Regions from separate parts of the Paenibacillus sp. FSL H3-0333 genome, predicted to be linked through region 1. Evidence: riboswitches for the same ligand, from Rfam matches in the RefSeq annotation. Region 1 holds a riboswitch; each other region holds the start of a gene.

Region 1 (4,158 bases):
TGGGTGAGGAAAAGAGAGGGATAAATCCTTCTAATGCGGCGGAAAGTGGGCTGGAGGAGGAAAAGAGAGGGATAAATCCCTCTAATGCGGCGGGAAGTGGGCTGGAGGAGGAAATGAGAGGTATAAATCCCTCTAATGCGGCGGAAAGTGGGCTGGATGAGGAAAAGAGAGGGATAAATCCCTCTAATGCGGCGGGAAGTGGGCTGGAGGAGGAAATGAGAGGTATAAATCCCTCTAATGCGGCGTGAAAGTGGGCTGGAGGAGGAAAAGAGAGGGATAAATCTCATTAGTGCGGTTAGAAGGTGGATGGATGTTGCGAGGGGCATTAGTGCCCCTGAATTTGCTGAAAGTGAGCATTGAGCGGAAATGAAGAGCACTAATGCCCCTGAATTTGCTGAAAGTGAGCGTTGAGCAGAAATGAAGAGCACTAGTGCACCTGAATCGGCCAAAAGTGAGCCTTGAGCGGAAATGAGGAGCACTAATGCACCTGATTCGGCCGAAAGTGGGCGTTAAGCAGAAATGAGGAGTATTAGCTCTAAAAGTAGCTGAAACGAAAACTAACCTAATTAGTCTAACTAATCTATCTCCACTACCTACCTACCTTCTACACACCCACTAAGCAGTCTTCTATAAAGAACCTGGCAAATCTGCCACACCATCTGTATAAAACAACTCAAACACCAGATCCTCGTTGTAATTGCCGAAGCCTTTACCGAACAGGGTGAGGCCGCCGATGTGCTCGGCATCCTCCTCGACAGAGAGCCGGAAGGTCCATTGTTTGTTGCGGATGCCTACCTGATCCAGGGTGACCTCCGACAGCTTTTGCCCATCCATGAAAGTGCCCGTCTGCGTAATCCGCAGCTGCTTGAGCAGGCCGTATTGATTGGTGAGTGCAGGCCACCAGGCCGGGGTGTATTTTCCCGGATTATCTCCGTAGTCACCGGGGCTGGTCCAGAAGCCGAGCGATTGTCCGTTCAGTGTGAAGGTAATATCCGACGGCCAGTTGTTGTTGACGGACGGGGCTTCGGAGGCGATCTCCATCGTGATGGCAAGCTCCTCCGGCTGCTGGCTCGACAGCAGAAAATTCGGGATTTTATACTCGACGAACCCCTTGCCGAACCAGAGAATCCCGGCGTTCACCCGCTCCTGGTCCCAGAAATAACGGGGATCGTCAAAGTGCCCGATGACCCTCTCCGTCGTAGACAGTCCGCAGGTAGGCTCGATCTGGAAGTCGGAATAATGGCCTACAGGGATGTCCTTGCGGTACCCTCTGCGCGGAGTCCGGGCCTGTCCCGGAAAAACAATCTCAGCCCCGTCGGCGGCCAGTGTACAGATCTTCTGCAGGCCGCTTTTGCCGGGAGCCATATGGCTGCGGATCAGCCCGGCGGCTTCGAGCTTGCGCACATGCATGGTCATAATCGCACTGCTGAGCTTGAGGGCTGCGGCCAGCTCCTTCACGTTCATGGGCTTATCGGACAGCAGCCGCAGCATATGCAGGCGCACGGTACTGGACAGGGCCTCGTACACGGGCAGGGATTGTTCGGTTAGATCAAGTTTCATCGGATGCCTCCACGTTCAGGTTATATAGTTAATAATTATATTACTCAAATAAAATTTCTACAAGCTATGATTGGCTGCAGGCCAGCTTTTCCAATTTATATCACAGACAGGCTAATCTCTGTCCGCTATGATGTGAGATGAATTAGCGATGAAACAAGGTGCTCTTGCCGGAAGCGGCAAGGGATAACAGGGAATCGGGTGCAACTCCCGAGCGGTCCCGCCACTGTATGGAAGAGCTGCACTTCATGAGGTCACTCGGGATGCCCCGGGGAAGACGAAGTCTGCGGCGCCTGTATTCCAAGCCAGGAGACCTACCTTGTCGACGCACACCACGACTCTACGCGGATAGGAGCGGTGTACGGATAGGTTAATGAGAAGAGGCGTTCTGCCCTGATGGACCGGAGGAATCTTGGAATCTTAGAGATGACACCCGGCTTACAGCTGCGGGATACAAGGGGACACGGCCCATAGTGATGGGACGATGAGAAGCACCTTGTTTCGCTTGGCAGCGGCTGCGCGCTCTATCGAACTTGCCTGCGTACATACACTCCCACCCTTTAGGGTGGGTTTTTTGGGCTTTATGATCTGTAATGGGAAATCAACAAACATGGAGGGTGACAAATGAAAAAGCACAGATGGTGGAGCTTTGCGGCACTGGTTGCCGGATTTACGGTGTACTTTATGCTGAACGAACCGGGGACGGCCCGGGCGATGCACATTATGGAAGGATTCCTGCCGGTTGGCTGGGCGGTGTTCTGGTGGGCGGCGTTTATCCCGTTCTTTGTCCTTGGAATCTTCAAGCTGAGAGCCATGACCCGGGAGAATCCGGAGCTGAAGCTGCTGCTGGGTCTGGCCGGGGCGTTTACCTTCGTACTGTCTGCGCTCAAAATGCCTTCCGTGACCGGAAGCAGCTCCCACCCCACCGGTACCGGACTAGGTGCGGTAATGCTGGGGCCGCTGCCCATGAGCGTAATCGGCTCGATTGTCCTGCTGTTTCAAGCGCTGCTGCTGGCGCACGGGGGGATTACTACGCTCGGGGCCAATGCGTTCTCGATGGCGGTGGCGGGTCCTTTTGCCGGCTATGCAGTGTATAAGCTGATGATGAAAATGCCGGACCGCGAGAAGCTGGCCTTGTTCTGTGCGGCTGCGGTGGCTGATCTGAGTACGTACGTAGTGACTTCCTTCCAACTGGCGGTGGCTTTTCCGGCGGCGGATGGCGGCGTGCTGGCATCTTTTCTCAAATTCGGGGGCATCTTTGCCGTGACGCAAATCCCGCTGGCCATCAGTGAAGGGCTGTTGACGGTACTGCTCTGGAACTGGCTGAAATCGTATAGCCCGAATGAATTGTCGCTTCTGAAACGCAAGGTGAACGGAGGAAGAGCCTAATGAGCAATAAATGGAAAAATGGGTTGATGCTGCTGGTTGTTATTCTGCTGGTCATTCTGCCGCTGCTGCTGGTTAATGGGGAATTCGGCGGGGCCGATGATGCGGCTGAAGGTGTGATTACCGAAATGAATCCTGACTATAAGCCGTGGTTCAAGCCGCTGACCGAGCTGCCGGGTGAGACGGAGAGTATGCTGTTTGCATTGCAGGCCGCGATTGGTGCCGGTGTAATCGGTTATACCCTGGGGCTGCTCAAGGGCAAGCAAGGCGGGACGAAGCAGCATAGCAGCAAGTGATCCGGCGGATTGACGTTCTCTCCTACAATAATGCTCTGCGCCAGTTGTCCCCGATGTGGAAAAGCTCGTTCGCAGCCCTGATGTTCCTGCTCTCTTACACCGTACATCCGGTACTACAGGCTGCAATTACCCTATGGATGATGTCCTGGTGTATATTGCAGGCCCGAATTCCCTTGCGTGCTTATGGCATGCTGTTCGGCACAGCGCTGCTGTTCTATGCGCTTAGCGTACCGGCGCTGCTCGTGGAATTCGGGCATCCGGCTGCGGGAGAGGCAGGGATATTCCCGCTTCCGGGACTGAACCTGCCGGTATATGTCACAGCAGCGGGACTTCAGCGGGCAGGGGAGCTGCTGGCCAGAATCTCTGCCTGCATGAGCTGTTTCTTCTTCCTGATGTTTACGACTCCGTTCAGTGAGCTTTTGCAGGTGCTGCGCAGGCTGCGGATGCCGCAGATTGTCCTGGAGCTGATGCTGATTATGTACCGCTTCTTATTCCTGCTGAGTGATGCAGCGCATGGTCTGCTACTGGCCCGCAGGCTGCGCGGAGGCCGCCGGGGCTACAAGGCCAGAATGCGGGAGACTGCGGCTATGGCAGGAGCGTTGTTCGGCAACACGATGCACCGGTATTACGGATTATCGCAGGGGCTGCTGGCCCGCGGATTCACAGATGAGATTATTCTCCCGCCTTATACGGCGCGTCCTGTGCCGCGGCGCTATACAATCCAGGCTTATGCCGGTATTGCGCTACTGCTGCTGGCTAAGGCGTACTTTATCACTAACACATGAAAGGAGTCACCCATGGATCAGGAATCTAGCTTGGCTTGTGACGGAGTGGTGTTCCATTACCCGGATACGAAGGAGCCTGCCCTGCATGAACTGACGTTCTCCATCCCCGCAGGCAGCAAGACGGCGGTGCTCGG
Region 2 (4,158 bases), 6.2 Mb from region 1:
CGCAGACGGCGGATATGGGTGGTATCCTCATGGGCATTGCAGGTCGGGCAATTCGTGCCGATGACCCCTTCATAGCCGCAGCCGGAGCAGCGGTCAATCGGATGGTTAATGCTGAAGTAGCTGATATCCTGCTCCAGCGCATATTTAATGATTTTGACGAAGGCTGCAGGGTTGCTCCGGGCATTGCCGTTCAGCTCGACATAGGAGATCGCTCCGGCGTTGCAATATTCATGGAACGGGGCTTCCAGGCTGATCTTCTTGGCTGCGCTCAGTTCATGGTAGACCGGAATGTGGAACGAGTTCGTATAGTATTCACGGTCGGTTACCCCAGGGATAGAACCGAGCACCTTGCGGTCGATCTTGGTGAACTTGCCGGAGAGACCTTCGGCCGGTGTTGCGAACAAGGTGATGTTGAGGTTAAGCTCCTCGCTCTTGCGGTCGCAATATTCACGCATGTGGCGGACGATGGCTACAGCCTTGGCGTGAATCTCCATATCTTCGCCGTGGTGCTTGCCGTACATGGCCTTCATGCATTCTGCCATTCCAATGAAGCCTAGCGACAGACTGCCGTGCTTCAGCAGTTCGCCCACACTGTCATCAGGTGCAAGCTGCTCGCCGCCTTCCCAGACGCCTTCACGCATCATGAAATCGGAGGCTTTGGCCTTCTGGGAAGCCTGGATACGGAAGCGGTGTAGCAGGCCGTCCAGCGCAATATCCATATAGTGATTCAGGTCGTCGAAGAACCCTTCTTCATCAGCAGCGAGGCGTCGGCCGGTTATCGTGCCGTGGGCCAGTCCAAGACGCACCAGGTTGAGCGTGTTGAAGGACAGGTTGCCTTTGCCGGAGCAGTGGTTGCGTCCGAAGCGGTCGCCGAGCACACGGGTCCGGCAGCCCATCGTAGCGAACTCGGTATCCGGGTCAGCCGGATCGTAATACTGCATGTTCAGCGGAGCGTCCAGATTGGCGAAGTTCGGATACAATCTGCGCGCCGAGCACTCCGCTGCCTTCAGGAACAGCTCATAGTTGGGGTCCCCCGGCTGCTGGTTGATACCTTGCTTGCATTTGAAGATCTGAATCGGGAACACCGGCGTCTCCCCGCTGCCCAGTCCGTTCATCGTAGCCGTCAGCAGCGAGCTGATCACAAGCTGTCCCTCCGGGGAGGTACAGGTGCCGTAGTTGATGCTGGTAAAAGGAATCTGGCCGCCGGAGCGGCTGGACATCGTATTCAGGTTATGTACCATACTCTCTGCGGCCTGCAGGGTCTCACTTTGCGTCTCCTTCAGGGCAAAACGGAAGGCGCGCGGATACTGCTCAGCCAGATCGCTGCGGCTCATCGTAATCTCCCCAAGCTCAGACACCTCTGCATTCTCCTCGAAATACTCCAGACCTTTGCGGAAGAGCTTGGAGAAGGATTTGGTCACATAAGGGGCCAGATCATAATCCAGCTTGTTGGCGGATACGCCGCCGTACTGCGCATTCTGCTGCGACTGGAAAATAATCGCCACCAGCGACATCGCCGTCATAATCGAGTTGGGAGGCCGTACGCTGCCGTTGCCGGTGTTGAAGCCTTCACGGAGAAGCCGTTCGAACGGGATGAAGATGCAGTTGGTGGTTCCAATGGCGTATTGATCAAGGTCATGTACATAGACGACATTATCCAGGGTAGCCTGTACCAGCTGTGGCGGCATGGTGAAGTTGCGGGCGTACCATTTGGAGTATTCACTGCCGAACTTGCTCATTTTGCCGGAGAAGCTCTCCCCGTTCAGGTTGGCGTTCTCGCGCAGCAGATCCAGATCCCGGCTGTCGATAATATCCCGTCCCAAATGAATGACCTCTTCCAAAAGATCCTCCTGTGCAGCTTGTCCTTCGTTATAACGTTTCTCCAGCAGCGTCATTATATAACTCTCTCCTCTCGGGTATTGTAAGCGTTAAAAAAGCACCTCCGGCCGGGAAGGCCGGAAATGCCCGAATGCAGGATGCAAAGATCCGGGAAGCGGAAATTTGCCTGTGGTCTGGGTGGAATATACGAGCAGACAAGGGGCAAATAGCTTACGCCCGTTCTTGTATATTCCACAGAGCCGATACCTGAAAATAATCCCCGATCGTCCTCAGGTATCGGCAGCCTCTGGCCCGATTGACGGAAGGCTAACTCTGCTGTTGCAGGCCGCATACGGACACCTTCCCTGTTCCTCGCAGGAGTCTAAGCGGTGCCACCGAAACAGGCAGGTCTCCTGGCTTCCGGCAACTCCTCCGGCGCCTTCCCGGGGGGCTTATTCCGCCCCTTAGTGGCAATTAGCCGGAGAATGCGGCCCTGGGCATCGCGCCCTGGGAGCATCCGGTTACAGTGGCGGGACCGCAGCGGTTTTGCACCGCACTTCCCTATTAAGTCGCACCTCTATTACAAGGGGCGAAACGCCCGTTTCTACTATATTTTGTTGTTATCTATTAAAGCTACCGCAATATATTGTGTTTGTAAATGTTTTTTTGCAATCCCGCACGGGGAGCGGGTTCGGCGCTTTTACTCACAGCTGATCCACAGTTAGTCCACAGGTAATCCACAACTTTCCTATGAATCGCCCTTGAATTTTTCATAAAATCTCCGAAAATACGCCACAAAGAATCCATAAATAGAGTGCGTCTAATCCTGGTAATCATTTTGACGGATATTAATAGAATAGAGAGGGTGCAGGTGATTTGTAGCAAGCCTGGCGAAGCGTTACAATAAGAGGATAAGTTAGAGGCAGGCACATCAGATCATTAGGAGGCAGTTCACAATGGCAATTGGCGAAGTGACCGTTATTCCGATTGGGACAGGCAGCACCAGTCTCAGCAGCTATGTGGCCGAGATGCAGCGCGTGCTGGAGACGGTGGAGGGCATTACCTACGAGCTAACTTCTATGGGTACGATTATTGAGGGGCCGGTAGCGCGGATTCTGGCTGCGGTAGAAGCGCTGCACGAGTCGCCGTTCACCGCCGGGGCGCAGAGAGTCTCAACCTCGCTCAAGATCGATGACCGGCGCGACAAGATCTCGACCAGTCGCAGCAAGCTGGAATCCGTGGAGCGCAAGCTACAGGGAGAGTAGCGGGAATACAGTATCTAATCAGAAATGATAATAAGGAGCGGATTATTCATGGCAGAAGTAGCTCAGCAGATCGGAATTCAAATGTATACACTGCGTGACCAGACGGAACGCGATTTCCTCGGCACACTGGCCAAGGTGGCAGAGATGGGGTACCAGGCAGTGGAATTCGCCGGTTATTTCGGTGTATCTGCAGGGGAACTGCGCCGTAAGCTGGATGAACTTGGCCTGGCGGCCCCTTCGGCGCATGTAGGCCTGGACTTCAGCAGTCTGGATAAGATGGAACAGGCCTTAGCCAAAGAGATTGAATACGCGGTAGAGCTCGGACTGCAATATATAATCACCCCGTCGGCACCGCTTCCGCCGAATCCTTCCATAGAGGATGTAACGAGAATCATTCCATTCCTGGAGAAGGCTTCCGCGATGGTCCGGGCGGCGGGGATGCAGTACGGCTACCACAACCATGATTATGAATTCAAAGAGGTTGACGGCAAGGCGGTCATCGATATCTGGCTGGAGCAGATTCCTGCCGAGCATATGCTGGCTGAGTTTGATCTGGGATGGGTATACAGGGGTGGAGCCCGGCCCGTTGATTATGTGTCACGGTACGCCGGCCGTGTTCCGCTGGTTCACATTAAGGACTTCGGAGCAGACCATGAGGAGACCGATCTCGGGAAGGGAGAAGTCGATTTCCGGAGCGTCTTCGAGATAGCGGAGCAGAGCGGAATTTTCTATTATATTGTAGAGCAGGAGGCCTATGAGGTATCTTCCCTCGAAAGCGCTAAGCTCGCGCTGGATTATTTCCGCGGGCTGGGGCTGATGCAGTAGTGTTTAAGCCGATGCATATCAGGGGTAGGGTATCGGATATATCTAAGGGGTGTCCATAAAAATAATGAAGAGATATACGCTTTATTTAGATGAAATTCTCACAGGTGGTCATTTTGATCATTTTAGCTTAATGGGATTTGCAATTGGAGAAAGCGAATATGAAATGGATATTATCCCTTATGTCAATTCAATAAAGAATAAGTACTTTGGGGATGAAAAAGTCATAATTCACGAAATGGATATCAATAGA
Region 3 (4,158 bases), 1.0 Mb from region 1:
CCGCAGAAGCCACTGTTACCGGAACCGTATGACGCACGATGGCCGGGGTTTTATCCTTCAGATATCCCGTAACCGTCAGGGTATATTTATTTGCTGGCAGTCCTCCGGCCACAACAGCCACGCCCGCAGCATCTGTAACTGCTGTTTTGCCGCCGATGGTTACCTGTACGCCTGCTGCCGGTGAGGTTACCGGATCGGAGGTGAAGGTCGCCTCATTCCAGACCCATTGCTTCTGGGTTACCTGCACCTTCAGATCTTGTCCAGGCTGCGGCTGTGCGGGAGTCACGGTTACGGCGTCAACCACCTGCGTGTTGTCCCCGCCATAATAGACCACAATGCGGTCATTCTCCTCCAGCGCGAAGTCGCCCATCCCTACACTTGGATAGATCCATGCTCCGCCGCGTGCGACTACATACATCCAGCCATCATATCCGCCAAAAGTACCCGCAATCACGCCGCCGATCCCCGTCACATAATTGCCTGCTTCATTGACCAGAGCCAGGCGCTTGGCTGCTGCTGTCTTATCCAGTGCCGTAAGCACATTTCCGGCGTACACGCTGCCCTCAGCCAAGGTTCCATTCGGACCTTCAACTGTAACCGAGACACTTACCTGAGGATTCTTCACTGGTGTGCCGCTAAAATCAAAGAGCTTACCGCCTGTACCAAACAGCTTGTACGCTACCAAAGCCTCCAAAGCCTGCTCTGTAGAGAGCGGATTGGAGCTGCCGCCCGCGGTGTGGGCGAACCCGCCGCCTGTAGCGCTGAAGCCAAGCAGCTTGCTGACCAGATTAATATTACCCTTAGTATAATCTGCTCCTGCCGGATCAATGCCGAAGGCAGACAGACCGATGATGGCCTGAGCTACACTCTCGCTGCTGTCGCCATATCCGCCATTCTTGTCCTGTGCCTTAGCCAGCCAGGATGCCGCCCGCTGACCAGCAGCATTCACTGCCGCTTCCTGCTTATGTCCAGCCAGTGCGTTCAGCACCATCGCTGTCATATCCGGATCACTCGCACCTGTGGTCAGAGTAAAGCCTCCGTCCGGGTTCTGCTTCGCCAGAATCTCTGCCAGTAGCTTAGACTGTGTCCATTTCGCATTTGCCGGGATTGTATAACTGCCGGAATCCAGAGCGAGCAGTGCATAGACCGGATTATTCAGCGTCTGGCCGGCGATTGCATCGTGATTGTAGAGCTTCTCAATCAGGTTATAGCCTGCCACATTCACCGGGTCGCCGCCCAGTGCCTTAACAGCAAGTGTGATTCGGGCATAGTCCGTAGCTCTGGCAAAAACCCCCTTAGCCTCAGCCACCTTGCCTTCAAGCGCCTTCAGATAGCTGGCAGGAACCTTGTAGCCTGCTTGCGCAAGGCCAATCGCCTGCCAGTCCGACTGGACTCCGTTCTTCAGCATGAGCTCCGCAGTGGCATAGACCGCAGCGGTTACGCTGGCTACCTCACTTGCGGGCAGAGCGGATACCGCGGGTGCGGAAGTCCCGCCTGCCTGTGCAGCAGCAGCTTGTCCTGCCGGGGCTACGGCTGCTCCCAACAGTGCGAACAGCATAATGACAGCTAGTCCCAGCCGTGTGAACCTGGATGATAGAGAATGGTTCTTCATAACTAACCTCTTTCCTGAAATAGAATGGATGAATCCTGCTTCCTCCGCAGATAAAGCGGCAACCTAAAGACCGCCCTGTGCAGGGCGGCCGGGGAAGAATACAATACAGGGCGGCTGAAGGAGCCGATTGCTCTCCCACACTACATACAATACAGCATATACAGCCCTCGCCAATATCAGCATCTGCTTCCACATTCTTACCCCCGAAGAATAGAAACAACAACGAAAAAGGCAGGTCTCCTGGCTCATACTTCACCGCTTCCCCCGCCTTCCCATCCCGTTAGCAGACAGTGGCTCCTCAGGAGTTGCTCCGTATTTACAGTGGCGGGACCGCGCCGGACTTGCACCGGGCTTCCCTTTTAAGCAGATTCCTCTATTAGACATAGCCCTGCCAGCATCTGCTAGCGACAACGCGCGGTCTCTGAGGCAATCTGCACCTTTTCCCAAAGCTTATTAAATTTTAATATTCTGAAACAATCATATCTACTATTCCCCTGTATGTCTATAGACAAGCTATTTCTATTCCATCCCCCCCGAAGCCCCGCCCATTCCGCAGCAAAAAATCCTGAACAGCACATGCCCGCTACCCCGGCACATCGTACTATTCAGGACTATGGAGTCATTCTTCTGCTGGTTAATTAAGACGTTGGCGGTACTAGCGGAGACAGCGGCAGCAGGCGATTGTATTATGTACATTAGAATTCGTGTAAAAGCGGCCGATAACGCATTCTGCTGCATTTCATACAATCGATTGTGGCAAAGAACCCTCCGCCGGGCCAAATTCCCAAAATCTAATGTACCGAATACAACAGAACACCATATAAGGCTCGATATGCCTCATTCTAGTGTACAAAGTGCAATCGAGCAGTTTCCTTCGGACACTAGCACACTTAACTAATTACTTTATGCTCGTATCAGCCTGCCGGAGCGCAATTCATTGTACTACATAAAGTAGTATGCACCAGGCTCTGACCAGTCCACCATGCCGCGCTATATGCGCCCAGCGGATCAGCTACCGCTAGTCGATCATCAGGTTCTAACTAATCAGCATTCATTTAATCCCCTAGCTTGCTGGGGGCTGCCGTACCCCGACTAACTAAGGTACTATTCTAACTCCAAACGTTATGCTTAAATGCAATCTGTACAACTAAATCGTCTGATTTACCGCCAAATGTACTTTTAGCTGTATTTCGTGCACCTAAAATGCTTATGTTCCCGGCTTTTCGCCCATTCGGGCAAATTTAGTTGTACAGAATACAGTTAGGAGAAGCACGCCTTCCCTTTCACTGTTTTTAGTTGTACAGAGTACACCTATCACTGTAAGCAATGCTACTCAGTACCATCACTTGGTATCGACTCAAAACCGTCAGTTAGTTGTGTGAGTCGGCTGAATGACTAAGGAGCGTTACTCGGTAGCGTTAGTTAAAAGCGCCACTCGGTAGCGTCAGTCAGTAGCGTCAGCCGATTGCGTTGGCTGGTAGCGGCAATCAATTGCGTCAGTCGGTAGCGTTAGTCGATAGCATCAGTCGGTAGTCTTAGTCGATTGCGTTGGTTGATAGCATCAGTCGGTAGCGTCAGTCGATTGCGTTGGCCGGTAGCGTCAGTCGGTAGCGTCAGTCGATTGCGTTGGCCGGTAGCGGCAATCAATTGCGTCAGTCGATTGCATTATCCGATCGCGTTAGTTAAAAGCTTACGCAGCCTGCTTGTTGCCGCTGTTTTATTCCGCGTCCTTGTCCGCTTCCGGGCTTGCGGAAGCGGACGGCTCCGCACTAGGCGCGGCTGTGGCTGTAGCCTCCGGGACGCTGCCCGGATCTGCCGCCAGCTTCAGCGAGTATCTTCCGGCGGTGATCATATCACCTGCCGCCAGCTTCGCGCCTGCTGAAAGCTCCACCGTCACCTCGTAGACGCGTGACGGAGGAGTCCCCGCCGCCGCTGGAGTGGCGGTTGCTCCACTATCCGCGCCGCTGTCTACTCCAGCGCCTGTCTCAGCGCTCGCACCGCCGTCCACTCCGGCGCCTGCCTCACCCTTCGCATCGCCGTCTACTCCGGCGCCTGCCTCACCCTTCGCATCGCCGTCTACTCCGGCGCCTGCCTCACCCTTCGCATCGCCGTCCACTCCGGCGCCTGCTTCACCCTTCGCATCGCCGTCCACTCCGGCGCCTGCTTCACTCTTCGCACCGCCGTCCACTCCGGCGCCTGCCTCACTCTTCGCACCGCCGTCCGCTCCGGCGCCTGCTTCACCCTTCGCACCGCCGTCCACTCCGGCGCCTGCTTCAACCTGGCAACCGCTAACCGTTGCCTTAACCTCGTAGTCCGTAACGCCGCTGGCGGACTCCACGCCGATCCGCTCCGGCTTGAAGGCGGAGCATTCCGCAGCATCAGTGAAGCTGAACAACAGCTTAACGCCGTTATTCTTACCCGCTTCTCCGCTTCCCGCATCACCGCTACTATTCCCGCCAGTCCCTGCATCACCGCCGATAAGCCGGACAGAGACCGGGGCCGCTACAGCGGCCCCCCCGGTCACTGCCGGAAGCGGGCTGGGGCTG

What was found. Region 1 has a riboswitch for cobalamin ahead of MHH78_RS27465 (energy-coupling factor ABC transporter permease). Riboswitches for the same ligand answer to the same signal wherever they lie in the genome.
Region 2: linked by a shared signal. The riboswitch ahead of MHH78_RS00045 (anaerobic ribonucleoside triphosphate reductase) and the one ahead of MHH78_RS27465 (energy-coupling factor ABC transporter permease) in region 1 are both predicted to bind cobalamin.
Region 3: linked by a shared signal. The riboswitch ahead of MHH78_RS31700 (S-layer homology domain-containing protein) and the one ahead of MHH78_RS27465 (energy-coupling factor ABC transporter permease) in region 1 are both predicted to bind cobalamin.

The regions. Positions count from the first base shown of each region.
Region 1 covers NZ_JBBODG010000001.1:6,222,507-6,226,664, reverse strand. Annotated here, with positions in the region: gene MHH78_RS27475 (hypothetical protein) at 1-248, shown strand, start outside; gene MHH78_RS27470 (ArsR/SmtB family transcription factor) at 628-1,560, opposite strand; cobalamin riboswitch at 1,700-1,893, shown strand; gene MHH78_RS27465 (energy-coupling factor ABC transporter permease) at 2,182-2,946, shown strand; gene MHH78_RS27460 (energy-coupling factor ABC transporter substrate-binding protein) at 2,946-3,239, shown strand; gene cbiQ (cobalt ECF transporter T component CbiQ) at 3,236-4,024, shown strand; gene MHH78_RS27450 (energy-coupling factor ABC transporter ATP-binding protein) at 4,037-4,158, shown strand, end outside.
Region 2 covers NZ_JBBODG010000001.1:6,323-10,480, reverse strand. Annotated here, with positions in the region: gene MHH78_RS00045 (anaerobic ribonucleoside triphosphate reductase) at 1-1,895, opposite strand, end outside; cobalamin riboswitch at 2,205-2,435, opposite strand; gene MHH78_RS00040 (MTH1187 family thiamine-binding protein) at 2,775-3,083, shown strand; gene MHH78_RS00035 (sugar phosphate isomerase/epimerase family protein) at 3,132-3,908, shown strand; gene MHH78_RS00030 (DUF3800 domain-containing protein) at 3,973-4,158, shown strand, end outside.
Region 3 covers NZ_JBBODG010000001.1:7,263,431-7,267,588, forward strand. Annotated here, with positions in the region: gene MHH78_RS31700 (S-layer homology domain-containing protein) at 1-1,612, opposite strand, end outside; cobalamin riboswitch at 1,826-2,018, opposite strand; gene MHH78_RS31705 (GAP1-N2 domain-containing protein) at 3,330-4,158, opposite strand, start outside.